Regions from separate parts of the Buttiauxella sp. BIGb0552 genome, predicted to be linked through region 2. Evidence: predicted binding sites of a transcription regulator. Region 2 holds the regulator's gene; each other region holds the start of a gene.

Region 1 (10,776 bases), on a different contig from region 2:
CTTATGTTGCAGCCATAAAAAAACGCGCCAGGAGGCGCGTTTTTTACATCAATTTTTTACATCAATATTGTTCAGCTTACTTCAGCAAATCTGGGAACATAACTTGTTTCAGAGCCAGTTCCACACCGCGAACTTCAGCCAGACCTTTCAAACGACCAATCGCTGAATAACCTGGGTTAGTTTTCTTGTGCAGATCGTCAAGCATCTGGTGTCCATGATCCGGACGCATCGGGATCGGGCGCAGATCGCCGGCGTTTTTACGACGTTGTTCTTCAGTCAGAATCGCTTTTACTACCGCAACCATGTTCACATCACCTTGCAGGTGCGCGCCTTCATGGAAGGTTTTCGGGTTATCTTCGCGGCAAGTTGCGCGCAGATGGGTAAAGTGAATGCGATCGCCGAAGGTTTCAATCATGCGAACAAGGTCGTTGTCGGCACGAACGCCGTAAGAACCGGTACACATGGTGAAGCCGTTATAGATGCTGTCGACAGTTTCTTTCAGCCATTGCATATCTTCAATAGTAGAAACGATACGCGGCAGGCCCAGGATTGGACGCGGTGGATCATCCGGGTGAACTGCAAGGCGAACACCTACTTCTTCCGCTACCGCAACAATGGCACGCAGGAAGTACGCCATGTTTTCGCGCAGCTGTTCTTTACTGATGCCGTCATATTCAGCAAGACGTGCACGGAACTGGTCAAGGGTGTAACCCTCTTCCGCACCTGGTAAACCAGCAATGATATTGCGGGTCAGTTTTTCTTTTTCGGCATCAGACATATTGTTGAAGTAGCCCAGCGCCTGGCGCTGCTCTTCTTCGCTGTAGTCAGCTTCAGCGCCTTCGCGCTTGAGGATGTGCAGCTCAAATGCTGCAAAAGCAATCTGGTCAAAACGCAGAGCGCGTGAACCATCTGGCAATTCATATTCCAGATCGGTACGTGTCCAGTCCAGAATCGGCATGAAGTTGTAGCACACGGTGTCGATGCCACATTCTGCCAGGTTACGAATGCTTTGCTGGTAGTTTGCGATATGCTTATCGAAGTCGCCGGAGTGAGTTTTAATTTCTTCGTGCACCGGAATACTTTCTACTACAGACCAGGTCAGACCTTTTTCCGCCAATACAGCCAGGCGCTCTTTGATGTCAGCAACCGGCCAAACTTCACCATTTGGGATGTGATGCAAAGCAGTAACGACACCGGTCGCGCCCGCCTGACGCACATCATCCAGAGATACCGGGTCTTTTGGGCCGTACCAACGCCATGTTTGTTCCATCGACAGTTCCTCAGTTTAAGTTGTCATACCAATTCTAGAATGCTGTATTGACTACTACCATACCGGATTCTCGCTTACGGTCAAATTTTGCAATGATATTGGTTGATCCAGCTCACATTAAAGGGATAAAGACAGCAGACCAATTTAATTTGCTGTCATATAACTTTAGACTGAGCCATGTTACCAATTAGTTAACCAGGATTTGCATTTTATGAACACAATTGCTTCAGTCACGTTACCTGCCGATATTCAACAGCCTAATTATGACCGCCGGGCGTTAAAAACTCGCATCGTCCACTTTGGTTTTGGTGCGTTTCACCGCGCACACCAGGCGCTGCTGACCGACCGGGTACTCAATAAATTGGGGGGAGACTGGGGCATTTGTGAAATTAGTCTGTTTAGCGGCGATAAACTAATGAGTGCGCTGCGTGCACAGGACCATTTGTATACCGTATTGGAAAAAGGTCGTGAAGGTAATCAGGCGATTATTGTCGGCGCGGTTAACGAATGCCTGAATGCAAAACTCGATGGACTGGATACCATTATTGAAAAGTTCTGCGAGCCACAAGTTGCGATTGTCTCCCTTACTGTGACTGAAAAGGGCTATTGCATCGACCCGGCGACCGGGAAACTGGATAGCAGTAACGAGCGTATTATTCACGACCTGCAAAACCCTGAAGAACCGCATTCGGCTCCGGGCATTTTGGTGGAGGCACTTAATCGTCGCCGCGAACGTGGACTGCGACCATTCACCGTACTTTCTTGCGACAACATTCCCGACAACGGCCATGTCGTACGCAATGCGGTTATTGGGATGGCGGAAACTCGCAGCCAGGAATTAGCGGACTGGATTCGCGAGCATGTCACCTTCCCTAGCACTATGGTTGACCGAATTGTTCCTGCGGCGACACCTGAGTCATTGCAGGAAATTACTGACACGCTGGGCGTAGAAGATCCCTGCGCCATTGCTGGCGAGCCGTTTATCCAGTGGGTCATTGAAGATAACTTTGTTGCAGGCCGCCCGGCATGGGAAGAAGTTGGCGTCGAAATGGTGGACGACGTGATGCCATGGGAACAAATGAAGTTACGCATGTTGAACGGCAGCCACTCCTTCCTTGCTTATCTCGGCTACCTCGCCGGCTATCAGCATATTAATGATTGCATGGCAGATGAGAATTTCCGCAAGGCGGCGCATCGTTTAATGATGCAGGAACAAGCGCCAACACTGCGCGTTACGGGCGTAAACCTACAGCAGTATGCCCATAACCTGCTCGAGCGTTTTGACAACCCGGCGCTGAAGCACCGCACATGGCAAATTGCGATGGACGGTAGCCAGAAACTGCCACAACGGATGCTTGAGAGTATTCGCTGGCATCTGCAACAAGCCGATGAGTGGCCATGCCTGGCATTAGGAGTTGCCGCCTGGATGCGCTATGTCAGCGGTATTGACGACGCGGGCAACGAAATTGATATTCGCGATCCGTTAGCTGAAAAAATTAAAACGCTGGTCGCAAACAGCTCTGTTAATGAACGCGTTCATGCCCTACTCAGCCTGCATGAAATCTTTGGCAGTGACCTGCCTGCTGATGAACAATTCGTCGCGCGTATTACCGCTGCATGGAATGAGTTATGCAGCAAAGGTGCGCGAGCAACGGTCGCAAACCTTATCGATTAATTTAACAATCAATGCCTTTAAGCCCGCTTCACAAGGATGTGGAGCCGTCCGGGCTTCATTTTTTGGTAATTGTTGTTCAGGATAGTGATAATTGAACATCACGTAAGGTTCACTCAACCTGTCCGGAGCACTTGTGACTAAAACCAACCTGATTACCGGTTTCCTCGGTAGCGGTAAAACCACCACCATTCTGCATTTACTTGCCAATAAGCCCGAGCATGAAAAATGGGCTGTGCTGGTCAACGAATTCGGTGAAGTCGGAATCGACGGCGCGTTATTAGCCGACAGCGGTGCTTTGCTGAAAGAAATCCCCGGCGGCTGTATGTGTTGTGTAAATGGACTACCGATGCAGGTAGGGCTCAATACTTTGCTTCGCCAGGGCAAACCTGACCGTCTGCTCATTGAACCGACCGGGCTTGGTCACCCAAAACAAATCCTCGATATGTTGACCGCCGAAGTTTACCAACCCTGGATCGAACTCAACGCTACTCTGTGTCTGCTTGACCCACGTCAGTTGCTTGATGAGCGGGCAGTCAATAATGACAATTTCCGCGATCAACTCGCTGCCGCTGATATCGTCATTGCAAATAAAGAAGACCGTGCCAGCGATGAAAGCCGCGCGGCTCTTAACGAGTGGTGGCTGCGTGAGGGGGCTGGGCGGGAAATGATTACCGCACAAAATGGTCATATCGATATTAGCCTTCTTGATAAACCACGCCAAAACCTGCGCGAGGTGCCATCCAGTCCGGATCATAACCACAGCCATGCAGCAAAACGTGGGCTAGCGGCATTAAGTTTGCCTGAACATCAACGCTGGCGGCGCAGCATCAACAGTGGCCAAGGCTACGTGGGTTGCGGATGGATTTTTGATGCCGACACACTATTTGACACAGTAGGGATTCTTGAATGGGCTAGACTTGCTCCTGTCGACCGCGTCAAAGGTGTACTGCGTATTGCGGAAGGTTTGGTTCGAATCAACCGTCAGGGCCTTGATTTCCATATTGAAACGCAAAATGCCGCACCACCTGACAGCCGCATAGAGTTAATACATAGCGGTGACGTTGACTGGAATGCGCTACAAACTTCATTGTTGAAGCTACGTTTAAGTTTGTGAGCCTACCCTTTCGTCTTTGTTAAAATATCTAATGATTTCGTATGAATAATATTCGATTACCTCTCATCCTTGTGCTCAATGCACTTGGATTAGCACTATTTTTTAGTTGGTACCTGCCCGAGGGGCATGGTTTTTGGTTTAACCTCGACTCCGGGATCTTCCATTTTTTTAACCGCGAGTTGGTTAAGAGTCACGCCTTCCTGGTATTTGTTGCCGTGACCAATAATCGGGTGTTCGATGGCATTTCGCTATTAGCGATGGGTTCACTGTTTTTCTGTTACTGGCGCAAAGAGTCAGCAACAGGCCGCCGACGCATGTTCATCATGGGTATTGTGATGTTATTTTGCGCAATCATTATCAATCAACTTGGCCATTTGATTCCCGAATCTCACGTCAGCCCAACGCTCTATTTTACGGATATTTACCGTGTCAGCGAATTGCTGCATTTCCCGACTAAAGATGCGTCTAAGGACAGTTTCCCTGGTGATCATGGATTAATGCTGCTGATTTTCACCGGTTTCATGCTGCGATATTTCGGCAAAAAAGCGTTTGCTATTGCTGTAATTATTTTCCTGATTTTCATCATGCCACGCATGATGATTGGCGCACATTGGTTCACTGATATCTTCGTCGGCTCGTTATCTATTGCTCTCGTTGGGTTGCCCTGGGTTCTATTAACCCCATTAAGCGATGGGTTAATTAATCTTCTGGATCGTTATTTACCTTGCAAAAAAAGAACAATTCAATAACACCAAATAAACATTATTTTCAGCAATCATCAGAAACCAGAAATGATTGCTGTCTATTTTTTAGACACTTGCATGGAGCGTGTAATATTTAACCTGTCATCTTCATTAGACAAATGAAGTACCTGCACAGATAAGCAACAGTTCTGGTTAACAACTATGCAATATTACTTTTTACCTTTTAACATCACAATTTCTTATAAAATTTCAGAGAAAACCGCTCGCCATGCCTGATTTGATGAGGTAACCTCGAATACGTTTTGCGCTGATGCCCAATTCATTTGTTATGTGGATAATTTTGTGCGACAAGCCACAGTTTTGTTCATTAACGTTTGTCTCAAGGCGCGCAGGTAAATTAGTCTCGTCACGTTGGTATTTTGTATAACGATATTTATCGTAAAGGACATCAAGGGATAACAAACATAATGGTCAAGTCTCAGCCTATTTTGAGATATATCTTGCGGGTAATTCCCGCCGTTGCTGTAGCAGTAATGCTGTCAGCATGTAGTTCGACAAACACCGCAAATATGCATTCTGAGACGCATGCAGTCGGCAATAAAGATGGTTTTTTACTGCAAGCTTCTCAGGATGAATTCGAAGAGATGGTCCGTAATGTAGATGTGAAATCACGTCTTATGGATCAATATGCAAGTTGGAAAGGCGTTCGTTATCGCCTCGGTGGTAGTAATAGAAGCGGCATTGATTGTTCTGCATTCGTGCAGCGCACATTCCGTGAACAATTTGGTTTAGAGTTGCCTCGTTCAACTTCTGAACAGCAGGATTCAGGTAAATCGATTTCGCGTAGCAAATTACGTACTGGCGATTTAGTTCTGTTCCGTGCGGGTTCAACGGGACGACATGTTGGAATCTATATCGGTAACAACCAGTTTGTACATGCTTCCACCAGCAGTGGTGTGACGATTTCGAGCATGGATGAGCCTTACTGGAAAAAGCGTTACAACGAAGCGCGACGTGTATTGAGCCGCAGTTAATGCGCACCTTGCAGACGGTTACTCCCTTGGCTGTTCTGCAAGACAACAATATGACGAGACAAAAGAACGCTGCTTATGCAGCGTTTTTTATTGCCTAAAATTCATCCAGTTAAATAATTCTAAAATGATGATAGTTTTCGTTCGAAACTTTATGACGTATCGATCGTTTTTGCGTTATAGTCCAAAAAAACGCAAATAAACAATCAGTCTCTTGCGCCTGCAGGAACCATTCATACATGTTTTCTAAAAATATTTTCTCACGTTACTTTACCTCTGTCCGGCAAATAGCCGCCTTCAGTATTTTGGCCGGCGTGCTTGCCGCGCTATTGATTGGTGGAATAACTAGCCTGACATTGCACAGCAAGCGTGAAGCCAGCTACGACACACTTACTGAAGATATGCGTGAATATCTCAGCATCTTTTTCCAGGACCTCCAGTCGACCATCAGCGGCATTCAACCGTTAACTCTTTCAGACTGCCATCAAGTCTCCGGCGAATTGACTTCGCGCGCAGCCTTTAACGCTAACGTTCGCGCCTTTGTTTTAGTTCGTAACGGCAACGCCTACTGTTCTTCGGCTACGGGCAGCATGTTGATGGAGATGAGCCAGCTCTCCCCGGATATCGATATCAATAAAAATATCGATTTGGTTATCATGCTCGGTACCCCAATGATGCCCGGTAAGCCGACTATTGCCGCATGGTTTAAAAATCCGGTAATTGAGGGGCGTGGGGTTTTCGCCACCCTGAACGTAAATCTTACACCGTATCTATTATTCACTACTCGCCAGAGCGATATGGTGTCGATGGCGATCATCGCTGGCGATAAAGCGCTAACCACAATATCCAGCAATGTGATGAATGCTGCGAACCTCCCGAAGCATCCTACGCGCGTAATATCCATGGAAGATTTTCCCATCAAGATAGCGTTGTATGGCAAAACCTGGCCTGTAGAAGACATTCAAATCTCGATTCTGACCGGGCTCATATTCGGCATACTCGGTGGTGCGTTATGTGCCTACTTCCTGACGGTGCGCCTTCGTTCCGGTAAAGAGATTTTGATGGGGATTAAACGCGGGCAATTTTATGTTGTGTATCAACCGGTAGTTGATGCCAAAGAATTAAAAATGTCAGGCGTAGAAGTATTGATGCGCTGGAACCACCCAATTGCAGGGCCTATTCCTCCCGATGCGTTTATCGCGTTCGCCGAAGCACAGCAATTGATCGTTCCCCTAACCCGCCATTTGTTTGACTTGATTGCACGCGATGCCAAAAAGCTCCAGCATATCTTACCGGCTGGTGCGCGCCTCGGCGTTAATCTGGCTCCTAGCCATTTACATTCACCAACCTTTAAAGAAGATATTCAAGCCTTTGCCGCCTCATTGCCCCCTCATCATTTCCAGTTAATTTTCGAAATCACTGAACGAGATATGGTGAAAGAAAATGAAGCCAGCTGCCTGTTTACCTGGATGAATGAGCAAGGATTTCAAACTGCAGTCGATGATTTTGGCACCGGGCACAGCGCACTTATCTATCTGGAACGCTTTAAGCTGGATTATCTGAAGATCGATCGTGGCTTTGTTAATTCTATAGGTTTAGAAACTGTAACATCCCCAGTACTTGACGCCGTATTAACCCTTGCCCGCAAGCTAAGCATGACGACGGTTGCAGAAGGTGTGGAAACACCTGAGCAAGCCAAATGGTTAATTGACCGAGGGGTAAATTATTTACAAGGTTACTATTTCGCCCGCCCACTCACTCTTGAGCAATTGCAGTCATGGGGCGGTCAGCAAAAAACCTACGATGAGCTTGCTTGATCCCAGCGAACACCAATGCTGCTTGAAGTATGGCAGCTATAACTTATGATTTATCATCATGGCGTTATAACGCGGCGGGGCGTTGCCTGGACACTGATATTGTTTCGGGATGAAACAATTAGGTAAGCTCCCCCCAACAAGGATTGATCTATACGATGTTTGCCCGCATTCTCACCCTGCTGAGCCTTTGCCTGATTGCAGCCCCAGGCCTTGCTGAAAACATCAAGGAAAGCTACTCCTTTGCCGTTTTAGGGGAACCTAAATACGCCATCAACTTCACTCATTTTGATTATGTTAACCCTGCGGCTCCGAAAGGCGGGGATATCACGCTATCAGCCATTGGCACCTTTGATAACTTCAACCGCTATGCTCTGCGCGGCAATCCTGGTGTAAGCACCGAAACCCTATATGACACGCTTTTTACCAACTCGGATGATGAGCCGGGAAGCTACTACCCGCTGGTCGCTGAGATGGCGCGCTACCCCGATAACTTTGCGTGGGCTGAAATCGAAATTAATCCGCAGGCGCGTTTTCATGATGGGACGCCCATAAAAGCCAGCGATGTGGCCTTTACCTTCAATAAATTTATGACCGAAGGCGTACCGCAATTTCGTCTGGTTTATAAGGGCGCAAAAGTGAGAGCTATTGCCCCTTTAACGGTACGCATTGAACTGGCAACACCCAGTAAAGAACGAATGTTAGGTTTGTTCTCACTACCCGTGTTCCCTGAAAAATTCTGGAAGAATCATAAACTCAGCGATCCTCTGTCTGCTCCCCCTCTGGCAAGTGGCCCTTACAAAATAACGGCCTGGCGCATGGGGCAATACATCACCTACTCACGTGTCAGGGATTACTGGGCTGCAAATTTGCCAGTTAACCGGGGGCGCTGGAATTTTGACTCTATTCGGTACGACTATTACCTCGACGACAACGTCGCTTTCGAAGCTTTCAAAGCCGGTGCGTTCGATTTTCGTAATGAAGTTTCAGCCAAAAACTGGGCCACGCGCTACACAGGAAAGAATTTTGCTAACCATTTCATCGTAAAAGAAGAACAACCCAACGATGCAGCGCAGGATGCACGCTGGCTGGCATTTAACATTCAGCGCCCAATTTTTGAAGACCGGAAAGTGCGCGAAGCGATTGGCCTGGCCTTTGATTTTGAATGGATGAACAAAGCGCTTTTCTATGGTGCTTACAGCCGGGCAAACAGTTATTTCCAGAATACGGAATATGCCGCTCGTGATTACCCACATGCAGATGAACTCATCCTGCTGGCGCCCATGAAAAAGGATTTACCGCCAGAAGTGTTCACCAGCATCTATAACCCGCCAAAATCGAACGGCAATGGTTTTGACCGAGAAAACCTGCTCAAAGCCATGACGTTGTTAAAAGAGGCTGGATGGGAGCTGAAAGACCAGAAGCTCGTCAATGTTAAAACAGGTAAACCCTTCACCTTCGAATTGCTAATAGGGGCTACCGGTAACACACAATGGGTTTTGCCATTCCAGCATAATTTACAACGGCTGGGGATCACGATGGAGATTCGCCAGGTCGACAACTCGCAACTCACCAACCGCATGCGCAAGCGGGACTACGATATGATACCAACGCTTTACAGCGCCATGCCATATCCCAGCGCTGACGTGCAAATCGCATGGGCTTCAGAATATGTTGATTCCACATATAACTCCCCCGGAGTGAAAAGCCCGGTGGTTGACGAACTGATTTCTCAGATTGTGGCTAATCAAGGCGATAAACAAAAACTGCTTCCCTTAGGCCGGGCTCTGGATCGTGTACTGACATGGAATTACTACATGATCCCGATGTGGTACATGGCCGCAGATCGTTTCGCATGGTGGAACAAGTTTTCAAAGCCGGCTATTCATCCGTTATACGCAACCGGGTTTGATACCTGGTGGTACGACGTCAATAAAGCCGCACAATTACCAGCTAACAGGCGTTAAGGGAATATATGGGAAGTTATCTGTTACGTCGCTTGTTGCTGATAATCCCCACGTTGTGGGCAATTATCACCATCAACTTTTTCATCGTACAGATAGCACCAGGCGGCCCTGTAGATCAGGCTATTGCAGCAATTCAGTTTGGCCATGGTTCAGGTGTGCCCGGTATGACCGCTGACACTATGGGCAGCGGCCACGCGCGTGTTGGCGTGGGTAACGTTGGTGACAGCCAGTACCGAGGTGCGCGCGGTCTCGACCCGGAAGTGATTGCTGAAATCACTCATCGCTATGGTTTTGATAAACCGATCCATGAACGTTACTTCAAAATGCTTGGCGATTATTTGCGTTTTGACTTCGGTGACAGCCTGTTTCGCAGCGCATCCGTTATCCATCTGATTAAAGAGAGCCTGCCGGTTTCTATCTCGATTGGCCTATGGAGCACGCTGATTATCTATATTGTGTCGATCCCACTCGGCATACGAAAAGCCGTCAGCAATGGCAGCAGTTTTGATATCTGGAGCAGCACTTTTATTATCATTGGCTACGCCATTCCCGCATTCTTATTCGCAATTTTGCTGATTGTATTGTTTGCCGGCGGCAGTTATCTGGACTGGTTCCCGCTACGCGGGTTGGTGTCGACCAATTTCGATACCTTACCGTGGTACGGCAAAATTTTTGACTACCTCTGGCACATCACCTTGCCGGTGGTGGCAACCGTGGTAGGTGGCTTTGCGACCTTAACCATGCTGACGAAGAACTCGTTTCTTGATGAAATTCGTAAACAATATGTGGTTACAGCCCGCGCCAAAGGGCTGAGTGAAAAGAAAATCCTCTATCGCCATGTGTTCCGCAACGCCATGCTATTAGTTATTGCCGGTTTTCCTGCCACGTTCATCAGTATGTTTTTTACCGGTTCGCTGCTAATCGAAGTGATGTTCTCGCTAAATGGCCTGGGTTTATTGGGCTATGACTCAACCATTTCACGCGATTACCCGGTGATGTTTGGCACGCTATACATATTTACGCTCATTGGTTTGCTGTTGAACATTTTGAGCGACATTACTTACACGCTGGTCGATCCGCGTATTGATTTTGAGGGGCGTGGATGAGCCGTTTAAGTCCTGTGACTCAGGCCCGTTGGGCTCGATTTTGTCAAAACAAACGCGGCTATTGGTCATTATGGATTTTCGCCATTCTGTTTGTA
Region 2 (10,776 bases):
GGATTAACTTTGTCGCCAACCCGCTGGTAAATATTCATCTGCAAGGGCGCTTTGATGATTACCCAAAACGCCGTGGTATCACGCGGGTGAAAGAGTTACTCGAAGCGGGGATAAACGTCTGCTTTGGGCATGATGATGTGTTTGACCCGTGGTACCCGCTCGGCACCGCCAATATGTTGCAGGTGCTGCATATGGGGCTGCATGTCTGCCAGATGATGGGTTACCAGCAAATCGACGAAGGTTTGAAGCTGATTACCGATAACAGTGCACGTACGTTTGGTGTGCAAGAGTACGGTATTACTGAGGGGAATGCGGCGAACCTGATTATTCTTCCGGCCGAGAATGGCTTTGATGCGGTACGCAGGCAGGTGCCGGTGCGTTGGTCAGTGCGGGAAGGGAAAGTGATTGCGACCACGCAATTGTCACAAACCTGGGTGATGCTGGATGAAGCAGAAGAGATAAAATTCGGCGGGTAAATAGACCCGCCGTTAGCTTTGCGGCTGCGGTTAGTTTACCGCTGCCACCGCGTTATGCTGGCGGTGTTTCGTTACCAGACTGAGAATCAGGCACATGATAAATACCACTGCGTACAAGGCGTTTGAGGTTTGCAGCGCCGCGTGCGGGCCGCTGTGAGCCACAATCGGGCCGGTAACCACAAAAGTCAGCATGGTGCCGATGGTGCCGCAGGTCAGTACGAAGTTAACCAGCTTTGGCGAAGCGATTTTGGTCTGCAATGAACCCAGGGTGATTACAGAGGTGTAAATCGCGCTGGAGAAGAAGCCAAGCGCCAAAATAAACCATGCCAGATGTGCCGGTTCGCTTTTGTTAAACAGGTACATCAGAACAGTCGCTGCACCCGCCAGAACAGTCAGAATACGTTGCAGGTCGAAGAAACGCAGAATAAAGCTGAACGCCCACATCCCAAACATATAAGACATCCAGAAATCGCTGACCAACTGGCCCGCATCATTGAGGTTCATACCCAGGCTTTTGGCGTATTCCGGAACCCAGGAGATAAAGCCCAGCTGGCCGAGGATGTAGCACAAAGCCGCGATGGACAGGAACAGCACGCCCACACCCCATTTTTCTTTTTCGGCGACTTTTTCAGGTTGCGGTGCGTGTCTACCCAATGCCGGGAAGTCACAACCGATGGTCAGGATGAAGATAGCGACATAAACCAGACCGATGCAGACATAAACCCAATACCAGTTGATGCTACGAGCCAGCAGAATCGCGGCCACCATTGGGAAAATCATCCCTGCCATACTGAAGAAGGAGTCGGTAAACAGCAGGCGTGAACCACGCTCACGGCCTTCATACATGTGCGTAATCAGGAAGGTACCAATGGACATCGTGATACCACTGACCAGTCCCAGAACAAACATCGCGACTGAGAAAATAGTCAGGTTATCGCCAAAGATAAGCCCGGCAACGGCCAGCACCATCAGGATGAAACCAAAACGCAGCTGAGTTTTGAGCGGTACAATTTCCATTAACCAGGCATTCAGGAAGATAGAAATCAAAATGCCCACGTTCAGGAAAGTAAAGGTGTTACTCATGCTGGAAACAGGGACGTGGAAATATTCTGCGATATTGCCCATCACCATCCCGGTGACGATCACCAACGCACCAGTTAGGGCGTAGGAGAAGAAGCTGATCCATGTGAGCTTAATGCGGTTGCTGTTAGTCATGACAAGCCTGTGAATAGAAATGTAAAGTGCTTTGACAGCACTCGAGAAGAATGGATTTTAGTCAAAAACGTGACTCATTCATACAATTTATAATTCATTTGCTGCAACGACTTCAGTTTAAAGTGACCAGTGTCACGATTAATCGCGTTATATGATTATTGATTCATTTAACTTATTGATTTGTGTGAAAGTAAAAAACCGTAAATGGCTGGCGCATACTTGAGTGCGTCTTTACAATCTAGCAACTTGCCTCATTCACTGCATTCGTAAGGAATTATTCATGCTCAAATCGACTCTGGCGGCTGTAGCAACTGTGTTTGCTTTAACCGCTCTTTCTCCTGCGGCACTTGCTGCTAAAGGTGACCCACACGTCCTGTTGACCACATCAGCGGGTGAAATTGAGCTTGAGTTAAATAGCCAGAAAGCCCCAGTTTCTGTGAAAAACTTTGTGGATTACGTTAACAGCGGCTTCTACAACAACACCATTTTCCATCGCGTGATCCCGGGCTTCATGCTTCAGGGCGGCGGCTTCACTGCAGATATGAATCAGAAGCAGCCTAACCCACCGATTAAAAATGAAGCCGATAACGGCTTGCGTAATACTCGTGGTACCATTTCTATGGCGCGTACTGCCGATAAAGACAGCGCGACCAGCCAGTTCTTCCTCAATGTGGCAGATAACGCCTTCCTCGATCACGGCCAGCGCGACTTCGGTTATGCAGTATTTGGTAAAGTTGTGAAAGGGATGGACGTTGCCGATAAAATCTCTCAGGTACAAACTCATGACGTTGGCCCATACCAAAATGTGCCGTCAAAACCTGTAGTTATCCTCTCCGCGAAAGTTCTGCCTTAACAAATTCCTGCGCGGGTACCCCATGCCCGCGCAAAATCTCCCTTCCAGCACTTCTACCGATTGCTGCTTATACTTGTGGCAACTATGGGTCATGTTAGGGAGGCACCATGACAAAGAAACTGACCGACAAACAAAAGTCCCGTCTTTGGCAACAGCTGCGTAGTCGTTCATTTCAGGCTAGTTCCCGGCTGGATATTCTTGAGCCTCATGCGCAAGATGAGATTATCGCGCAGCGTGTAGAAACGATTGAACTTGGCCCGTTGCATCGCGGATTACCCTGGTTGTGTGCTATCCATCAGCAGCTTTTTCAGGATATTTTCGACTGGGCAGGTGAGCTACGAGACGTTGATATTTCCAAAGGGGAGATACAGTTCTGCCATTTCGAGTACATCGAGAATGAAGGTAACGATCTGATGCAAGAAATGGAGGACGAGCATTATCTGGTCGGTCTTTCCAGAACTGAGTTCGTTCAGCGCCTGTCGCATTACTATTGTGAAATTAACGTACTTCATCCGTTTTTTGTTGGAAGTGGTCGGGCGCAGCGCGTGTTCTTCGAGCAGTTAGCGATTCATGCCGGTTACATCCTCGATTGGAAAGACGTGTCGCCTGAAGGATGGGCAACGGCTAATCAGGCGGGAGCGTTGGGCGATCTGGCACCGCTTACTGAGATTTTCACTAAAGTCGTGAGTGAAGCGCGCGAAAGCGAATAGAATAGCGCGGTTCTTTTTTACCCTGGAGCCGCGATGCTACTGCTTATCGACAATTACGACTCATTTACCTGGAACCTTTATCAATACTTTTGTGAATTAGGCGCAGAAGTGGTGGTGAAACGTAACGATGAGCTGACTCTTTCTGATATCAGTGCCCTGGCACCAGAAAAACTGGTCATCTCTCCTGGCCCTTGCACCCCCACCGAAGCCGGGATTTCACTTGCGGCGATTACTCATTTTGCCGGGCAGTTACCGATTCTCGGTGTCTGTCTTGGTCACCAGGCGATTGCTCAGGCGTTTGGTGCGAAGATTGTTCGCGCTGAAAAAGTGATGCATGGCAAAACATCAGCCATTACGCATAAGAATTCTGGCGTCTTCAATGGTCTGAACAATCCTCTCACTGTCACGCGTTATCACTCTTTGGTTATCGCTCCTGCCACGTTGCCTGCGTGCTTTGAAGTCACAGCATGGACTGATAAACAAGAAATTATGGGTATTCGCCATCGTGAGTTTGACCTGGAAGGTGTGCAGTTTCACCCGGAAAGCATTCTCAGCGAGCAGGGGCACCAGCTGTTAGCCAATTTCCTTAATCGTTGATTTTATATTGCCAGGTAATGATTTTTTATGCATATTTCATGATTATATTTTCATAATATCTTTCATGCGTTTTTATGCGTAAAAAGGGGATGGGCAATAAATGGCAACTGAACAATCAGCAATTACCCGCGCAACTTTCGATGAAGTTATTTTGCCGATTTATGCACCGGCAGAGTTTATCCCAGTAAAAGGCAAAGGTAGCCGCGTATGGGATCAACAAGGGAAAGAATATGTGGATTTCGCAGGTGGGATTGCTGTTACTGCGCTAGGTCACTGCCATCCAGCTTTAGTTGAAGCGCTAAAAAGCCAGGGTGAAACGCTATGGCATACCAGTAATGTTTTCACCAATGAGCCCGCTCTACGACTTGGCCGCAAGCTGATTGACGCCACTTTTGCTGAACGCGTGCTGTTTATGAACTCTGGCACCGAAGCGAATGAAACAGCCTTTAAATTGGCTCGCTACTACGCTTCGACCCGCCATAGCCCGTATAAAACAAAGATTATCGCTTTCCATAACGCCTTCCATGGTCGTTCTCTGTTTACTGTTTCAGTGGGTGGGCAACCGAAGTATTCCGATGGTTTTGGCCCGAAACCAGCTGACATCATTCATGTGCCATTTAATGATTTGCATGCGGTAAAAGCCGTGATGGACGACCATACCTGCGCGGTCGTGGTCGAACCGATTCAGGGTGAGGGTGGCGTTACGGCGGCAACGCCAGAGTTCTTGCAAGGCTTGCGTGACCTTTGTGATGAGCACAAAGCCTTATTGGTATTTGATGAAGTGCAGTGTGGTATGGGGCGCATCGGCGAGTTGTTCGCCTATATGCATTACGATGTGACGCCAGATATTTTGACCAGCGCGAAGGCTCTTGGCGGTGGCTTCCCGGTCAGCGTGATGCTGACGACTCAGGAAATTGCTTCGGCGTTTCATGTCGGTACACACGGTTCAACCTACGGCGGCAATCCTCTGGCCTGCGCAGTCGCGGGCGCGGCGTTTGATATCATCAACACGCCTGAAGTGCTGAATGGCGTCACGGAAAAACGCCAGCAATTCGTCAAGCATTTGCAACAAATCGACGAGCAGTTCGACGTGTTCAGCGATATTCGCGGCATGGGTTTATTGATTGGTGCCGAGCTAAAGCCACAATACAAAGGGCGCGCGCGTGAATTTTTGTATGCGGCAGCACAGGAAGGCGTGATGGTTTTGAACGCCGGGCCAGATGTGATGCGTTTTGCCCCGGCGTTGATTGTGGAAAGTGCCGATATCGCTGACGGTATGGCGCGCTTTGCCAAAGCCGTTGCGAAGATCGTTAACGGATAATCATCAATCTGAGCGCCGCAGGCGGCTCAGCCAGATTCCGTGATGTGGCCGTTGACGCCATGCAACCGAAGATATGGTATGCATGGTGCTGAGATGGCCCAGTATCCTCTGCAAATGCTGTTCCATCGTACTTAATGGCCCGTTTGGAAGCCCTTCTAGCGGGTCCAGAATATTCGCATCATTGGTTTCCCCAGGCCCATCATACTGAAGCCGCTGTTGGCATCGTTGCAGCGCAATTTCACATGACTGCAAATAGCGCTGGGCAAGATCTGGCGTCAACATATTGTGTTCGCGAGCCAAAGTCGTCATTGCGTTAATATGCTCGACAATAAACTGACTGTGCGTCACCCACAGTTTCATATCCGCCAGATAATGCGAATTAAACCCAGGTTCCTGCATCGCCTGGTTCAGGGAGTTAAACAGCGCGTTATGTGCCTGGTTGACCTTCATACGTTCATAAGCGAGCGGCGTTGGTTCGGGGTCATTACTAAGAATCAGGCGAATTGCATTTTGATCCCTTTCCAACGCATCGTGGGCGTTCTGGCGTAACAAGCCACTCTGCCATTGTGGCCACAGCCACACCATGCCGCCAAAGGCTATCAAGCAGCCTAGCAGGGTATCTATCAGGCGAGGGACGATATACTGCTCGGCACTTAATGTTATCAATTGCAGGGTATAAACGGCGGTCACCGTAAAGCCTATCGTCGCCCAGCCGTAGCTTTTGCGAATAAACAGATAGCTCACCAGCGTAATGACCAGCATCGCGCCCAGAGCAATGCTTTGCGGGAAGTGGAAGTGAAGCGCAATACCTGCAATGGCAAGGCCTGCAATGGTGCCCGCCGAACGGTGGAGAATACGAACTCGTGTGGCACCGTAGCCGTTTTGCGTCACGAACATTACCGTCATTAAAATCCAGTAGGGCTTGGGCAGATGTAAAAATGCACCCAACAGACTGGCTATCGTGAGCATCACACCCAATCTTGCTGCGTTGCGAAGCGCCGCTGACTTCAACGATAAATAACTTTTCAATGCCGCCCACAGTGGCAAACGGCGTTGCCGGTCTTCCATTAAATCACGGACATACAGCGGGCGTTGGGTGCGTAGCACGCGAGCGATACGGCTGAAGTGGTAATGGCAAAATTGCCCAACCGGGTTATCTGGATTCTGACGGGCGATTTTCTCAAGGGCGTCGATCTGTTTTTCCATCGTAAAACGCTGTGGATAACGATGGTAAAGAATGTCGTCAGCCAGTACGCGTAAGCGCGCCGCGATGGTCTGAGCATTCCATCTAATAACCGCTTCTGCATGGCTTTGCTCGACGAGCTTCTGAACTTCAGCTGGTTGGTGAAGGCTTACCGAGATGTGCTCTTGCAAATCCAGTGCTACCTGGAATGCACGTAGCAAACGCTTGTAGCCGTTTTGCTGGTTTGCCGCCAGCATATGAAGCTGTTGGTAGCATTGGGTAATGAGATCCACCGCTTTTTGCTGACGAGCCAGCAGAGGAGGGAGCGCTTTTTCCGGATCGGTATGTTGAGTCAGCATGCCGTATTTTGCTTCACAGTAATCTGCCAACTGCCGATAGAGCAGGCTCAATGATTCCCGCAGTGGCTGCTCGCGCCACATCCAGAACCAAAACCAGTTAAATACGCCGTACCAAATCGTACCGGAGACATACAGCACCATCGGTTTCCAGATCGGCATATTTCCGGCCATGCTGAGTGTAAATATGGCAGCAATGAGTGATGCGGGAAGCAGACGAGCGTGCAAGGAACTGATTTCTGCCGTGACCCCAAGCAAGAGCGCCATCACGACCAATATCACCGGCAACGGTACGGAGGTATAAAGTAATAAAAGCTGCATGATCAGACTGCTGATGGCAAAAAGGCTGCCGCCAACAATCAGACGTTTGAAGAAGCGCTTATGTGGAGTATCAAGGCCCGCAATATTGCAGCAGGCAGGAACTAACGAGAAAAGCAGGCCAGACTGGAGATCGCCGACGAGCAAACCTACTGCCACCGGAAGGCACAGCACCAGCGTTTGCCGCAGTGCGTAGTTAACTTCAGGATGGTAGATCAGCCGTCGCCACATTTGCTCGTCATACTTCAAGTTGCAGGGTTGTTGGTTGTACTCAGTCACACCAGTCACTTACTTTAGTAAGCTCCTGGGGATTCCTGAGCTTACCGCCTACCTGCAACATGAATTATTTAGAGCAAGTGAGGGAAGTGTAGAGACAAAAAAGGCGTGTTATGAAGCAACACGCCATTTTTTAGACGGAGATTAACGAGTGCCGTATACGACGATCGTTTTACCGTGAGCGGAGATCAGATTTTGATCTTCCAGCATTTTCAAGATACGACCAACAGTTTCGCGAGAGCAACCCACGATCTGACCGATTTCCTGACGGGTAATTTTAATCTGCATACCGTCTGGGTGGGTCATTGCATCAGGTTGTTTAGCCAGGTTCAGCAGCGTCTGCGCGATACGACCAGTCACATCCAGGAATGCCAGATTACCCACTTTCTCAGATGTAACTTGCAGACGGCTAGCCATTTGTGAAGACAGGCGCATCAGAATATCTGGGTTGACCTGGATCAGCTGGCGGAATTTTTTATAAGAAATTTCAGCCACTTCACAGGCACTTTTAGCACGAACCCAGGCACTACGTTCCTGACCTTCTTCGAACAGCCCTAACTCACCAATGAAATCGCCCTGATTTAGATAGGAGAGGATCATTTCCTTGCCCTCTTCATCTTTAATCAGAACAGCCACAGAGCCCTTGACGATGTAATACAGCGTCTCTGCTTTCTCACCTTGGTGAATGAGTGTGCTCTTCGATGGATACTTATGAATGTGGCAATGGGACAAGAACCATTCGAGAGTCGGGTCTGTTTGCGGTTTGCCAAGCACCATGCGCGGTTATCCTCTGTTTTATAACTGGCTACCAACGACAGGACGCTAAACATCCTGTCTGGCGTTGCAAGTAATTAGAATATTCCCCACCTTGGGGAGATGGCATGCAAGTCATTCTTGCTGCCTGTAATTAGTGATGTCCTCTGCATACATGCATTACGTCAATGTATCGATGTAGCATCTGGATTGTTTTAGCATAGCTTTTGGCAAGTGTCTCCTGTTGTCTCGTTTCAGCTTGACGCATGTCGCCTTCCGTTGCCAGATTTGCTGAATCTGCGTACTCTGAAAGGTAATTTTTCTACAGGAGTAAGCAGCATGCAGGCACGAGTGAAATGGGTTGAAGGGTTTACCTTCCTGGGCGAGTCCGCTTCAGGGCACCAGATCCTTATGGATGGCAATTCTGGTGATAAAGCACCAAGCCCAATGGAAATGGTGCTGATGTCCGTTGGCGGTTGCAGTGCAATTGACGTAGTTTCTATTTTGCAAAAAGGCCGCTACGCCGTGACCGACTGCGAAGTGAAATTGACCTCTGAGCGCCGTGAAGAGGCTCCGCGTTTGTTTACGCACATCAATCTGCATTTCATCGTGACAGGCAAAGAGCTAAAAGATGCTGCAGTTTCCCGTGCAGTAGACCTCTCTGCTGAGAAATACTGCTCTGTAGCACTGATGCTTGAAAAAGCGGTCAACGTTACTCATAGCTATGAAGTGATTGATGCTTAGTGTGTAAAACAGGGCGGTGATTAGCCGCCCTGATTAATGTTTCGCCCTTCCGCCAGTCGCTTAACGAGCGGCGTCATAATTAATTCCATTGCCAGACCCATTTTGCCGCCCGGCACCACCAAAGTATTGATGTGGGAAATAAACGACCCTTGCAGCATGGCAAGCAAATACGGGAAATCGATGTCATCCAGCCCGCGAAAATGAATCACCACAAAACTTTCATCCAGAGAAGGGATGCCGCGAGCCGCAAATGGGTTAGACGTATCAACAGTTGGGACGCGCTGGAAGTTGATATGGGTGCGGGAGAATTGCGGTGTGATGTAATTGATATAGTCGTCCATAGAACGAACCACAGAATCCATTACCGCTTCTCGGGAATGCCCGCGCTCGCTGGTATCGCGCACTAACTTTTGTATCCACTCCAGGTTCACAATCGGTACTACACCAACCAGCAAATCGACGGCCTTAGCCACATCGTGCTGTGGCGTAACTACACCGCCGTGCAAACCTTCATAAAACAAAACATCAGTGGGTTCTGGCAATGGTTGCCATGGCGTGAAGGTTCCGGGGATTTGGTTCCAGGGTACGGCTTCATCGTAAGTATGTAGATACTTGCGTGACTTACCCTGCCCGGTTCTGCCGTACTCAATGAACGTCTGTTCAAGCAAACCAAAGTCATTGGCTTCCGGGCCGAAATAGCTGATATGGCGCCCCAGGTCGCGTGCTTTACGAATAGCCATATCCATTTCAGGACGAGTGAAACGATGGAAACTGTCACCTTCGACTTCCGCTGCACGTAAATTGAGTTGCTGGAAGATTTTACGGAAGGCAAGGCTGGTTGTTGTCGTTCCCGCGCCGCTGGAACCTGTTACGGCAATAACCGGATGTTTGGCTGACATAAGGCAACAACTCCATGGGTGATAGCAAGTGTGTGTAAGTAAGGGCTGGTCCTCACCCTCAGGGAGATAGCTGGGTGAGGGTGGTTTTATTATGCAGTATAGAAGTTAAACGCTTAGCCGCGAAACTGCCCGCGAGCCATAATATTTACCGTTTCATGGAGTTCCGACCATACCAGCACAGCCTCACCACTTTGCAGCTGGCGCTTAACATCGGCCACTTTCTGCTCCAGTGAACGCTCTTGTTCACCATAATCGGTGCCTTCGCGTAATACAAAGGATTCAATCAGATTATCAAGCGTTTCGGGAGGCAGATCTTGCCAGGGAATCATCATATTACTGGTCCAAAAATTGAGACAGCCACTGCGGGATACGTTGCTCAAGCCACATTTCAGGGCGCCGTAACGTGCCACCCACAAACCCAACATGCCCGCCGTATCGCGTGAGTTGATACTCGATATTGGCAGGTAAGATAGCTTTATCGGGGATCACATGGTGATCCATAAACGGGTCATCTTTTGCGTGGATGATGAGCGTCGGCGTTTTGATTTGTGGCAGCAGCGGCATAGCGCTGCACTGGCGGTAATAATCGATAGCGTCAGCAAAGCCGTGAATTTTTGAGGTAATCAAATCGTCAAACTCGCGCAGACGACGCATTCCATTAAGCTGACGCATATCTACCGGGAGTGTGCCCGGATAGCTTCTTAACTTACGCGCGGCATTCTTCTTCAGCAGATTTAAAAGATAGTGCTGATAAACGCGTGAGAAGCCTTTTTCGATATGTGCGCTGCAATGTTCAAGCATCAGAGGGGCTGAAACCACTACACCGGCCTGAAGCGTACAATCGGCACCCTGTTTTGCCATCAGGCAGGCGAGCATGTTGCCGCCGAGAGAAAAACCGACCGCCGCCGTTGGCACTTTGCCATAACGGGTACTGAGCCAGTTAAGGAAGTAACTTCCATCTTCCGTTTCACCGGAGTGGTAGATACGCTTCATGCGATTAGGTACACCACTGCAACCACGGAAATGCATTACCACGCCTAACCAGCCTTGCTTGCTGGCGGCCTCGATTAAACCG
Region 3 (10,776 bases), on a different contig from region 2:
GGAAAGGTGATGTGGCGATAACGCTTCCTTATCACGGAGAGGCAAATTATCAGGTCAATGTGGATGCAGACCTAAAAAATGTGAGTAGTCACTTACCTGCTCCTGTGAATAAATCAGCGGGCCAGGCACTGCCATTGAAAATCGCAGTGAAAGGCGACCTGAATAGCTTCAATTTGACAGGTAATGCTGGGCCGACAAACCACTTCTCCAGCCGCTGGCTTCTGAATAAGAAACTAACACTGGATCGCGCTATTTGGGCAACGAACAGTCACACAATTCCACCGTTACCTGACAATCCGGGTGTTGAGCTTGATCTCCCTGCGATGGACGGCGCGCAATGGTTAGCGCTCTTTAGCCAAGGTGCGGCGGAAAGTGTCGGTAACTCTGCATCATTCCCATCAAATATTACGTTACGTACGCCTTCGCTGACTTTCGCTGGGCAGCAGTGGAATAACCTGAGTCTGGTTTCCCACGCGATACCTGGCGGTACGCGTGTTGAAGCACAGGGGCGTGAAGTGAATGGCTCGTTGACGATGCAAGATAATGCACCGTGGCGTGCAGCAATCAAATACCTCTATTTCAACCCTGACTGGGGTAATAGCACAGCCAAAACGACCAGCACTTCTCCACTGGGAGACAATACTTCAATTGATTTCCGCAGCTGGCCTGATCTGCAACTGCGTTGCGCCGAATGTTGGCTGTGGGGGCAAAAATATGGCCGTATTGAAGGTGATCTTGCTGTTAAAGGGAACACGCTGGAATTAGAAAATGGATTAGTCGATTCAGGATTTGCAAGACTAACCGGCAGTGGTCAATGGGTTAACAGTCCAGCAGAAGAGCGCACCTCCATAAAAGGTAAACTTCATGGCAGCAAGCTTGATGCCGCAACCAATTTCTTTGGGGTTAAAACGCCAATTCAGGGTTCATCTTTTGATGCGGATTATGATTTGCACTGGCGTGATAAACCCTGGCAGCCAGACTTTGCTTCACTAAACGGAATCTTACATACCAAATTGGGTAAAGGTCAGATTGCCGATCTGGGCACAGGCCACGCCGGGCAATTGCTGCGTTTGGTGAGTGTCGATGCGCTAATGCGTAAGCTGCGTTTCGATTTCAGCGACACCTTCGGTGATGGTTTCTATTTTGACTCCATCCGCAGTACGGCCTGGATTAAAGATGGTGTGTTGCATAGCGACGATACGTTGGTTGATGGTCTGGAAGCTGATATCGGCATGAAAGGCTCCGTTGATCTGGTTCGACGTCAATTGGACCTTGAAGCTGTTGTCGCACCTGAAATCTCGGCAACCGTTGGTGTGGCGACTGCATTTGTAGTTAACCCAATAATAGGTGCCGCCGTGTTTGCCGCGAGTAAAGTGTTAGGGCCTTTGTGGAGTAAAATCTCCGTGTTGCGCTATCACATCACGGGATCGGTCGATCAACCGCAAATTAATGAAGTGCTCCGTCAGCCAAGAGTTAACGACGCTAAGTGATTTGACGCGAACGGCTAATTGCCGCAAGCTCAATAGATATCTCCAATCGATAGACAAATAAGAGTAGCGAAACGATGAGTCTGAACCTGGTAAGTGAGCAGTTGCTGTCTGCGAATGGCTTAACCCATCAAGATCTTTTTTCCATTTTGGGACAATTGTCCGAGCGCCGACTCGACTATGGCGATCTCTATTTCCAGTCCAGTTATCACGAATCCTGGGTGCTGGAAGACCGCATCATTAAAGACGGCTCTTATAACATCGATCAAGGTGTTGGCGTGCGTGCGGTCAGCGGTGAGAAAACCGGTTTTGCTTATGCCGACCAGGTCAGCTTACTGGCACTAGAACAAAGTGCCCATGCGGCCCGAAGCATCGTGCAGGATAAAGGAAATGGCCGCGTACAGACATTAGGTGCTGTGCAGCATAGCGCGCTTTATACCAGCGCTGACCCGCTGCAAAGCATGACGCGCGAAGAGAAACTCGACATCCTGAAACGTGTTGATAGCGTAGCCCGTGCGGCAGATAAGCGCGTTCAGGAAGTGACAGCCAGCCTGACTGGTGTTTACGAACTGATTCTTGTCGCGGCAACTGACGGTACACTGGCAGCTGACGTACGCCCATTAGTGCGTCTTTCTGTTAGCGTGCAGGTTGAAGACGACGGTAAACGTGAACGCGGCTCAAGCGGTGGCGGTGGTCGCTTCGGTTATGACTATTTCCTCGAAACCGTTGATGGCGAAGTTCGTGCCGACGCGTGGGCGAAAGAAGCTGTGCGTATGGCACTGGTGACCCTTTCTGCTGTAGCAGCACCTGCAGGTACGTTCCCAGTAGTGCTTGGCGCGGGCTGGCCGGGCGTGCTGTTGCATGAAGCGGTTGGTCATGGTCTGGAAGGCGATTTTAATCGTCGCGGTACTTCCGTATTCAGTGGTCAAATGGGCCAACTGGTTGCTTCTGAGCTTTGCACTATTGTTGATGACGGCACCATGGCCAATCGCCGTGGTTCCGTTGCCATTGATGATGAAGGTGTTCCGGGCCAGTACAACGTATTGATTGAGAATGGCATCCTGAAAGGCTATATGCAGGACAAACTGAATGCCCGCTTAATGGGTGTTGCGCCAACAGGTAATGGTCGTCGCGAATCTTATGCACATCTACCAATGCCACGTATGACCAACACTTATATGCTCGCTGGTAAGTCTACTCCGCAAGAGATCATCGAATCCGTTGAGTACGGTATCTATGCTCCTAACTTTGGTGGCGGTCAGGTAGATATCACATCTGGTAAGTTTGTGTTCTCAACTTCCGAAGCCTATCTCATCGAAAACGGCAAAGTGACGACTCCGGTAAAAGGCGCAACGCTGATTGGTTCCGGTATCGAAACGATGCAGCAGATTTCGATGGTAGGTAACGATCTGGCGCTGGATAACGGCGTCGGTGTGTGTGGCAAAGAAGGGCAGAGTCTGCCAGTCGGAGTTGGCCAGCCAACGCTTAAAGTCGATAACTTAACGGTTGGCGGCACAGCGTAATATTCTACTTTCTCTCGTAATAATCAGCCGGGTTAACCCCGGCTTATTTATTTTCAATTTCGCCCATTTTACCCCACCTCTTTCCCGCGTCCTTTGTTGTCGCGTACCCCTTGATAAAGATGCGAAACCTTCACGAAATACTCGGTCAGATAGTTAATACAAACCTGTACTTTCAAAGGCAGCTTATCTTTTTCGGTATACAGCGCGTACACCGGGCGCGGATCGGATTGATAGCTCGGCATTAAGATCTCAAGCGTCCCATCATTGATCTCATCGATCACCCACATCAGTGGAACGTAAGCGATCCCGGCACCTATTTTTAGCCAGCGGCTTAACGTCATGGGATCGTTTGTGACAAAGCGACCTTGCGGGATCATACGTGTGGTGAGGCCTTCCGGGGCGATCAACTCAAACTCATTGTGCGGGCGAATGCTATATTCCAGCCAGGAATGGCTGGCAAGATCGGCAGGTTTTTCTGGTGTACCGTTTTGTTGCAGGTAGCTTTTTGCGGCACAAATTACCATCGGCATCGACCCGAGGCGGGTTGAGAACAGGCTTGAATCCTGCAATGCACCAACACGAATAACCACATCCAGGCCATCGGCAATCAGGTCCGGTGCCGGAATGCCCGTGACAAGATTTACTGTCAACTCAGGGTACTCTTTGAGCATGTCAGCGGTCATGGACGCGAGGACATTTTGTGCCATAGTTGAAGAACTTCCGATGCGCAGCGTGCCAATTGGTGTGTTGTTAAATGCATAAAGTTGTTCATGCACAGCCTGCGCTTCATGTAGCATCTTGCGGCAACCGAGGTAGTAAATTTTACCCGCTTCGGTCAGCCCAATACTGCGTGTGCTGCGGTTTAGCAGCTTGACCTGTAACTCATCTTCTAATTTGGAAACGGTTTGGCTGATGGATGATACGCTCATTTCCAACTGCCTGGCCGCGGCGGTGAAAGAGCCAAGTTCGACAACTTTGGCAAATACCGACATGCGTTTAAGTCTTTCCATTGTTCACTCTGAGTTAAAAGTGATTTAGATCACAGATTATAGATAACGGGCTAACTATTGCGGTAATATATTATTAACAACACGACCCGTATCACTCGTTAGCTCAGTATTCCTGGCCGTCCCAGGGTTTGTGTCTTCCGTATTTTCTGCAAGGTTAACATGAGTCTATTTCCCGTTGTCGTGATATTCGGTCTTTCTTTTCCGCCGATATTCTTCGAGCTAATTCTTTCGCTGGCGTTGTTCTGGTTGGTTCGCCGTCTGCTTACACCGACGGGAATTTATGATTTTGTCTGGCACCCGGCATTATTTAATACAGCGCTTTATTGCTGCCTGTTTTATCTGATCTCTCGTCTGTTTGTTTGAGGTTGATGTGAAAGCACTAACAAGAAAAATAACTCGTACTGCCATCACACTGATTCTGGTGCTGCTGGCTTTCATCGCTATTTTCCGTGCATGGGTGTTCTATACCGAATCCCCATGGACGCGTGACGCTCGCTTTACCGCAGATGTTGTCGCGATTGCGCCAGATGTATCGGGTTTAATCACCGATGTGAAGGTTCGTGACAACCAACTGGTGAAGAAGGACCAGATTCTGTTCACCATCGACCAGCCGCGTTATCAGAAAGCACTGGAGCAAGCGCAGGCCGATGTTGCCTACTACCAGGCTCTGGCCGGGGAAAAACGCCGTGAAGCAGGGCGTCGTAATTCATTAGGGACTCAGGCGATGTCGCGTGAGGAGATTGAGCAATCTAATAATGTGCTGCAGACCGTTTTGCATCAATTAGCGAAAGCTGAAGCGACCCGTGACTTGGCACAGTTGGATATGCAACGCACTATTATTCGTGCGCCAGCCGAAGGTTGGGTAACAAACCTTAATGTTTATACCGGTGAATTTATTACCCGTGGTTCCACTGCAGTTGCGCTGGTTAAACGCGGTACGTTCTACATTCTGGCCTATATGGAAGAAACCAAACTGGATGGTATTCGCCCGGGTTACCGTGTGCAAATCACGCCGCTTGGTAGTAATCGCGTATTGCGCGGAACCGTAGACAGCATTTCTGCCGGGGTAACCAACGCCAGCAGTACTCGAGACACCAAAGGGATGGCGACAGTTGATTCCAACCTTGAATGGGTGCGTCTGGCTCAGCGTGTACCGGTGCGAATTCATCTTGATGAACAACAGGCTAACCTTTATCCCGCCGGAACAACCGCAACTGTCGTGGTGACTGGAGATAAAGACCGCGATACCGACCACGACTCGGTATTCATCAAATTCATGCATCGTCTGCGTGAGTTCGGCTAAGCGTAGGTTGATATGTATTTTATCTCGCGGTTACATCTGCGCTTTGCTATCAAGCTGGCCTTTGCCATCGTATTGGCAATGTTTGTCGGGTTCCAATTCCAGCTCGAAACACCGCGCTGGGCGGTGCTGACAGCAGCTATCGTTGCGGCAGGCCCGGCGTTTGCCGCAGGCGGTGAACCTTATTCTGGTGCCATTCGTTACCGCGGGATGCTGCGTATTGTCGGCACCTTTATCGGTTGTTTTGCTGCCCTGTTTATTATCACCTTACTGATTCGTGCACCGGTAGTGATGCTGCTGGTTTGCTGTATCTGGGCCGGTTTTTGTACCTGGATTTCCTCACTGGTTAAAGTCGAGAATTCTTACGCGTGGGGGCTTTCCGGCTACACGGCGCTGATTATTATCGTCACAATTCAGGCCCACCCCCTTTTGACACCGCAGTTTGCGGTTGAGCGCTGCAGTGAAATCGTGATTGGTATTGTTTGCGCGATTCTTGCTGACTTGCTCTTTTCTCCACGTTCCATCAAACAAGAAATTGATCGCGAGTTAGATAATTTGCTGGTGGACCAATATCGGCTGATGCAGTTGTGTATTGCACATGGTGAAAAAGAAGAAGTCGATAAAGCGTGGGCTGGGCTTGTGCGCCGCACTACAGCTCTTGAAGGGATGCGTACCAATCTCAAAATCGAATCTTCACGTTGGGGGCGAGCAAACCGTCGCCTGAAGGCAATCAATACAATTTCGCTTACGCTCATCACGCAGGCCTGCGAAACCTATCTGATTCAAAACACGCGTCCGGAATTCGTCACTCCAGAGTTCCGCACGCTGTTTGAGACTCCGGTGGAAACCGCTGCTGATGTTCATAAGCAAATGAAGGTTGTCCGCAAAGTCATTTCCTATGCCGGTGAAAAAAATACGCCCGTCACCATCAGTAGTTGGGCTGGTACTGTCACCCGCTACATGTTGCTCAAACGCGGTGTGGCCAGCAATGTTCGTATCAGTGCGCTGGAAGAGGAAGTATTGAACCAGGAAGTGGTGGTCAAAGTGCAGTCTGCCGAAGGCCATCACGCGATGATCAACTTCTGGCGCACGACTGTTTCATGCCTGCTTGGGAGTTTGTTCTGGCTATGGACGGGTTGGACATCAGGAAGCGGCGCTATGGTTATGATCGCCGTCGTGACATCACTGGCGATGCGCTTACCCAATCCGCGTATGGTTGCGATCGACTTCTTATATGGAATGCTGGTGGCGCTACCGCTAGGTGCTTTCTACTTCCTGGTTGTCATTCCTTCTACGCAACAAAGTATTCTACTGCTGTGTATTAGCCTCGGTTTGCTTGGTTTCTTTATCGGGATTGAAGTACAGAAACGACGTCTGGGCTCGATGGGCGCATTGGCTGGGACAATCAACATCATTGTTCTCGATAACCCGATGACGTTCCACCTCAACACTTTCCTGGACGGCGCGTTGGGGCAAATTGTGGGCTGTTTCCTGGCATTGATGGTGATATTGCTGATTCGCGATAACTCGAAAGAACGCACCGGTCGTACATTGTTGAACCAGTTTGTCTCGGCTGCGGTTTCAGCACTCACTACCAATAAAAATCGCCGTAAAGAGAACCATCTTCCTGCGCTGTATCAGCAGCTTTTCTTGCTGCTTAATACCTTCCCGGGGGATATCGACCGCTACCGTTTAGCGCTGATCTTGATTATTGCTCACCAGAGATTGCGCGATGCGCCGATTCCGGTGAATGACGATCTTTCTGCTTTCCATCGCCAACTGCGCAACACGGCAGATCGCGTGATTTCTGCATCCAGCGACGACAAAAGGCGGCGTTACTTCCAGCAACTGCTGGAAGAATTAGATATCTACCAGGAGAAATTGCGGGTCTGGGAGGCACCGATACAGGTTACCGAACCGGTGAAACGCCTGGCGCATGTGCTGCATAAATACCAGCACGCATTCATCGCTGCCTGACCCGAGCCGACGCCATGCGTCGGCTTTTTTGTATCTATACTTATACCCGTCATACTTCAACTTGCAGATGCGTTGGCTGCGTTTGCTCACCCGAATCACTTACCAGAGTAAGCTCATCGGGATTCACTCGCTTGCCGCCTGCCTGCAACTCGAATTATTTTGGGTATATCAGATGCCCAATTCATAACAGGAGAAAACTATGACAAATCAGGCACTCCAGGACAGTGAATTATTCAACACTGGCTATCTCGTAAATGGTGAATGGCGCAAGCTGAGTGAAACTTTCGAGGTTATTAACCCCGCAACGGGCGAGGTTGTCGCCAAAGTCGCAAAGGCTGGTAAAAAAGAGGCTGAAGAAGCTATCACCGCTGCCGCTAAAGCCTTTCCCGCATGGCGTGCAAAAACCGCCAAAGAACGCTCCACCATTCTCTACCGTTGGTTCCAGTTGATAATTGAGAACAAAAGCTGGCTCGGCCGCTTGATGACTACCGAACAAGGCAAACCGTTGAAAGAGGCGGAAGGGGAAGTCGAGTACGCCGCGAGTTTTATTCAGTGGTTTGCGGAGCAGGCTAAACGGGCAAATGGTGAAATTATACCTGCGATCAAACCGGGCTCACGCATTCTCGCCACCCGTGAACCGATTGGCGTTGTAGCCGCCATTACTCCGTGGAATTTCCCGATGGCAATGCTGACCCGCAAACTCGGCCCGGCGCTCGCCGCGGGCTGTACCGGAATCATCAAGCCTGCTAATAACACGCCGCTATCGGCATTTGCTTTACTGGCGCTGGCGAAGAAAGCAGGCGTGCCTGATGGCGTGCTAAATGCTGTAGCCGGTAATACGCAAGAAATCAGCGACGCGATAATGGCGAGCCATGAAGTGCGGAAGATTTCGTTTACTGGATCCACCGCCGTTGGCAAAACGCTGGTGCGCAATGCTGCGGAAACCATGAAAAAAGTCTCCATGGAATTAGGCGGTAACGCGCCGTATATCGTCTTTGATGATGCCGATATTGATGAAGCCGTGAAAGGTGCGATTGCTAACAAATTCCGTAACGCCGGGCAGGTTTGCGTCAGTGTTAACCGTTTCTTTATTCAGGAAAAGGTTTACGACCAGTTCGTCAACAAGCTGGCCGATGCGGTTAAAGCCCTCAAAGTTGGGAATGGCCTGGAAGAGGGCGTCGCCATCGGGCCATTAATTGAGAAATCCGCAGTCGATAAGGTCTGTGAACACGTGGAAGATGCGCAAGCGAAGGGGGGCAAAGTACTGGTGGGTGGCAAGAGCCATGAATTGGGTGGCAATTTCTGGCAACCCACGGTGATTGTCGATGCTAATGACGACATGAAACTGGCGCAGGAAGAAACTTTTGGCCCGGTGGCTGCCTGTTTCCGATTCAAAACGGAAGAGGAAGTGATTGAGCGTGCGAACAATACGCCATTTGGTTTGGCAGCCTACTTCTATACTCAGAATCTGTCGCGCGTATTCCGTGTCTCTCAGGCGCTTGAAAGTGGGATGATAGGGATTAACGAATGCGCAGTTTCGACTGAACTGGGACCATTTGGCGGCGTGAAAGAGTCCGGTCTTGGTCGTGAGGGTTCGGTATTGGGTCTGGATGAGTTTCTGGAAGTCAAAACCTTGCATATTGGTGGGTTGTAGAGCGATTCGTTCTGGTTAAGGTGGCAAGCAATGAAAAAATACACCTTTGATTTTAGTCAGATAGAAGACCAGCCTGGATTCTATCGTCACTTTACCCAGGCATTTCAACTTGAGAAAAAGCAGGTCCACGATCTCGACAGCTTATGGGATGTGGTCGTCGGGGGCACTTTACCCCTCCCGGCGGAAATCGAGTTTGTTCATTTACCAGAGATGCAAAGGCGGCGTTACGGGGCTTTGATTTTGCTTTTTGACGAAGCAGAGGAAGAGCTGGAAGGGCAATTGCGCTTTAACGTGCGCGGCTAACGCTATTTTAGATATAAAAAAGCCCCCGCTAGCGGGGGCAAAGTCGTCAGAATTTGACGACGAGGGTTTATTTATACAGTTCAGCGGTGGCGTGCCAGCTATCGCCAGTACGTGCTTCGGTAATGCGATATGCCGATGCACCTTCTTTAGTCGCCTTCTGTGATAATTCCTGACGCATATCCATTGGCGCACTGCCAGTCTGACTGACAGAAATGCTACCCATAGATTGCATGTTTTGTGCTTGTTCGCTGTTTATCTGATGCGCGGCTGCGTTAGCGCCGAAAGAGATAACAGAGAAAAGGCTCAGTGCTGCGATGGTTAATTTGGTTTTCATGATGTCTACTCCTGAATTATGTTCTCAACGACCGGAAGGGTTTAACTGCGTTTATTGTTCTTGGGGCCGTCGTTTTGATTAATCGGTATTACTTATACCTGCCAGGCTTATTTATACAGCTCAGCAGTGGCGTGCCATGCATCACCAGAACGTGCTTCAACGATGCGATAAGAAGATGCACCTTTCGCTTCAGCTTTTTCATTCAGCATTTGGTGCATATCCATTGGTGCACTGCCTATTTGGCTTACAGAAACTGTGCCCATCGGCTGAAGATTCTGTGCCTGTTCTGCGTTAACAGATGTGGCTGCGAAAGCACCAAATGACAGCATTGAAAGCAGACTGGCGGCTACTACTGTTGATTTCATGTTCATAATTTTTACCTCGTCGTATTCTTTTATTTGGGTCCTCATTCCGTGACCCTCATCACAAAATCAAGTATACACTAATAACGTGGAAAATTAATACCACGCTAATTATTATCTATGAAACTTTACAATAATAGAGGTTTTCTTTATTACGTAAAGTTATTAAAAATGATCTTTTATTGCTTTGTTTATGTTAAATATAAGTAAAAACAATGAGATATCAGACTTTGACTTTTTGTGCGGTTCATCACATAACTTGCTGATGGGTTGGGTTTTTAAAGTAGGAGTAGATGTGAAGAATGAAATTTGCAGGCAGGTATAAGAAAACAGAAGGATGTTATCAAGCAGGTTGCTCCCGCCATTCAATAACAGCGGGAACAGCCGTTTTAAGACTTAAAGCTCTTGTTCGAAGAGCACCAGAATCGCTTCATAAAGCTCTTTAACCGTGAAGTCTTTGGCAGGCGTAGTAAAGATAGTGTCGTCTCCGGCAATCGTGCCCAGGATCCCTTCAGCTTTACCTAAAGAATCCAGTAGGCGTGCAATCAACTGTGCAGCACCCGGGCTTGTGTGGATAACGACAACGGCATCGTTGTAATCAATATCCAGTACCAGATTTTTTAATGGACTGGATGTGGTCGGCACACCCAATTCAGCAGGCAAACAATACACCATTTCCATTTTTGCATTGCGAGTACGCACCGCGCCAAACTTGGTCAGCATGCGGGATACTTTGGACTGGTTAATGTTTTCGAAACCTTCATTTTGCAAGGCATGGACGATCTCGCCTTGAGAACTAAATTTCTCTTCTTTCAATAATGCTTTG

The links. The regulator CRP, encoded in region 2, controls carbon source genes, mostly activating them, when cyclic AMP is high. The targets are predictions, from matches to a motif close to ATGTGANNNNNNTCACAT.
Region 1: EDF88_RS13925 (mannitol dehydrogenase family protein) is a predicted target of CRP. The motif match lies at 1,371-1,388, and genes of this name have one in related genera.
Region 3: aaeR (HTH-type transcriptional activator AaeR) is a predicted target of CRP. The motif match lies at 4,038-4,055, and genes of this name have one in related genera.

The regions. Positions count from the first base shown of each region.
Region 1 is NZ_SODY01000004.1:371,319-382,094, reverse strand. Features, by position in the region: gene uxuA (mannonate dehydratase) at 77-1,270, opposite strand; gene EDF88_RS13925 (mannitol dehydrogenase family protein) at 1,482-2,945, shown strand; gene EDF88_RS13920 (GTP-binding protein) at 3,079-4,059, shown strand; gene EDF88_RS13915 (phosphatase PAP2 family protein) at 4,101-4,808, shown strand; gene mepS (bifunctional murein DD-endopeptidase/murein LD-carboxypeptidase) at 5,231-5,797, shown strand; gene EDF88_RS13905 (cyclic di-GMP phosphodiesterase) at 6,034-7,611, shown strand; gene EDF88_RS13900 (extracellular solute-binding protein) at 7,767-9,575, shown strand; gene EDF88_RS13895 (microcin C ABC transporter permease YejB) at 9,584-10,681, shown strand; gene EDF88_RS13890 (microcin C ABC transporter permease) at 10,678-10,776, shown strand, end outside.
Region 2 is NZ_SODY01000005.1:12,976-23,751, reverse strand. Features, by position in the region: gene EDF88_RS15305 (cytosine deaminase) at 1-476, shown strand, start outside; gene tsgA (MFS transporter TsgA) at 507-1,691, opposite strand; gene ppiA (peptidylprolyl isomerase A) at 1,972-2,544, shown strand; gene EDF88_RS15290 (putative adenosine monophosphate-protein transferase Fic) at 2,652-3,254, shown strand; gene pabA (aminodeoxychorismate synthase component 2) at 3,288-3,851, shown strand; gene EDF88_RS15280 (aspartate aminotransferase family protein) at 3,952-5,172, shown strand; gene EDF88_RS15275 (YccS/YhfK family putative transporter) at 5,176-7,260, opposite strand; gene crp (cAMP-activated global transcriptional regulator CRP) at 7,450-8,082, opposite strand; gene EDF88_RS15265 (OsmC family protein) at 8,398-8,802, shown strand; gene EDF88_RS15260 (phosphoribulokinase) at 8,823-9,701, opposite strand; gene EDF88_RS15255 (YheU family protein) at 9,815-10,033, opposite strand; gene EDF88_RS15250 (hydrolase) at 10,035-10,776, opposite strand, start outside.
Region 3 is NZ_SODY01000003.1:648,287-659,062, reverse strand. Features, by position in the region: gene yhdP (AsmA2 domain-containing protein YhdP) at 1-1,490, shown strand, start outside; gene tldD (metalloprotease TldD) at 1,565-3,010, shown strand; gene aaeR (HTH-type transcriptional activator AaeR) at 3,079-4,020, opposite strand; gene aaeX (p-hydroxybenzoic acid efflux pump operon protein AaeX) at 4,180-4,383, shown strand; gene aaeA (p-hydroxybenzoic acid efflux pump subunit AaeA) at 4,391-5,323, shown strand; gene aaeB (p-hydroxybenzoic acid efflux pump subunit AaeB) at 5,336-7,297, shown strand; gene EDF88_RS11980 (NAD-dependent succinate-semialdehyde dehydrogenase) at 7,497-8,951, shown strand; gene EDF88_RS11975 (barstar family protein) at 8,982-9,254, shown strand; gene yhcN (peroxide/acid stress response protein YhcN) at 9,322-9,588, opposite strand; gene yhcN (peroxide/acid stress response protein YhcN) at 9,696-9,959, opposite strand; gene argR (transcriptional regulator ArgR) at 10,347-10,776, opposite strand, start outside.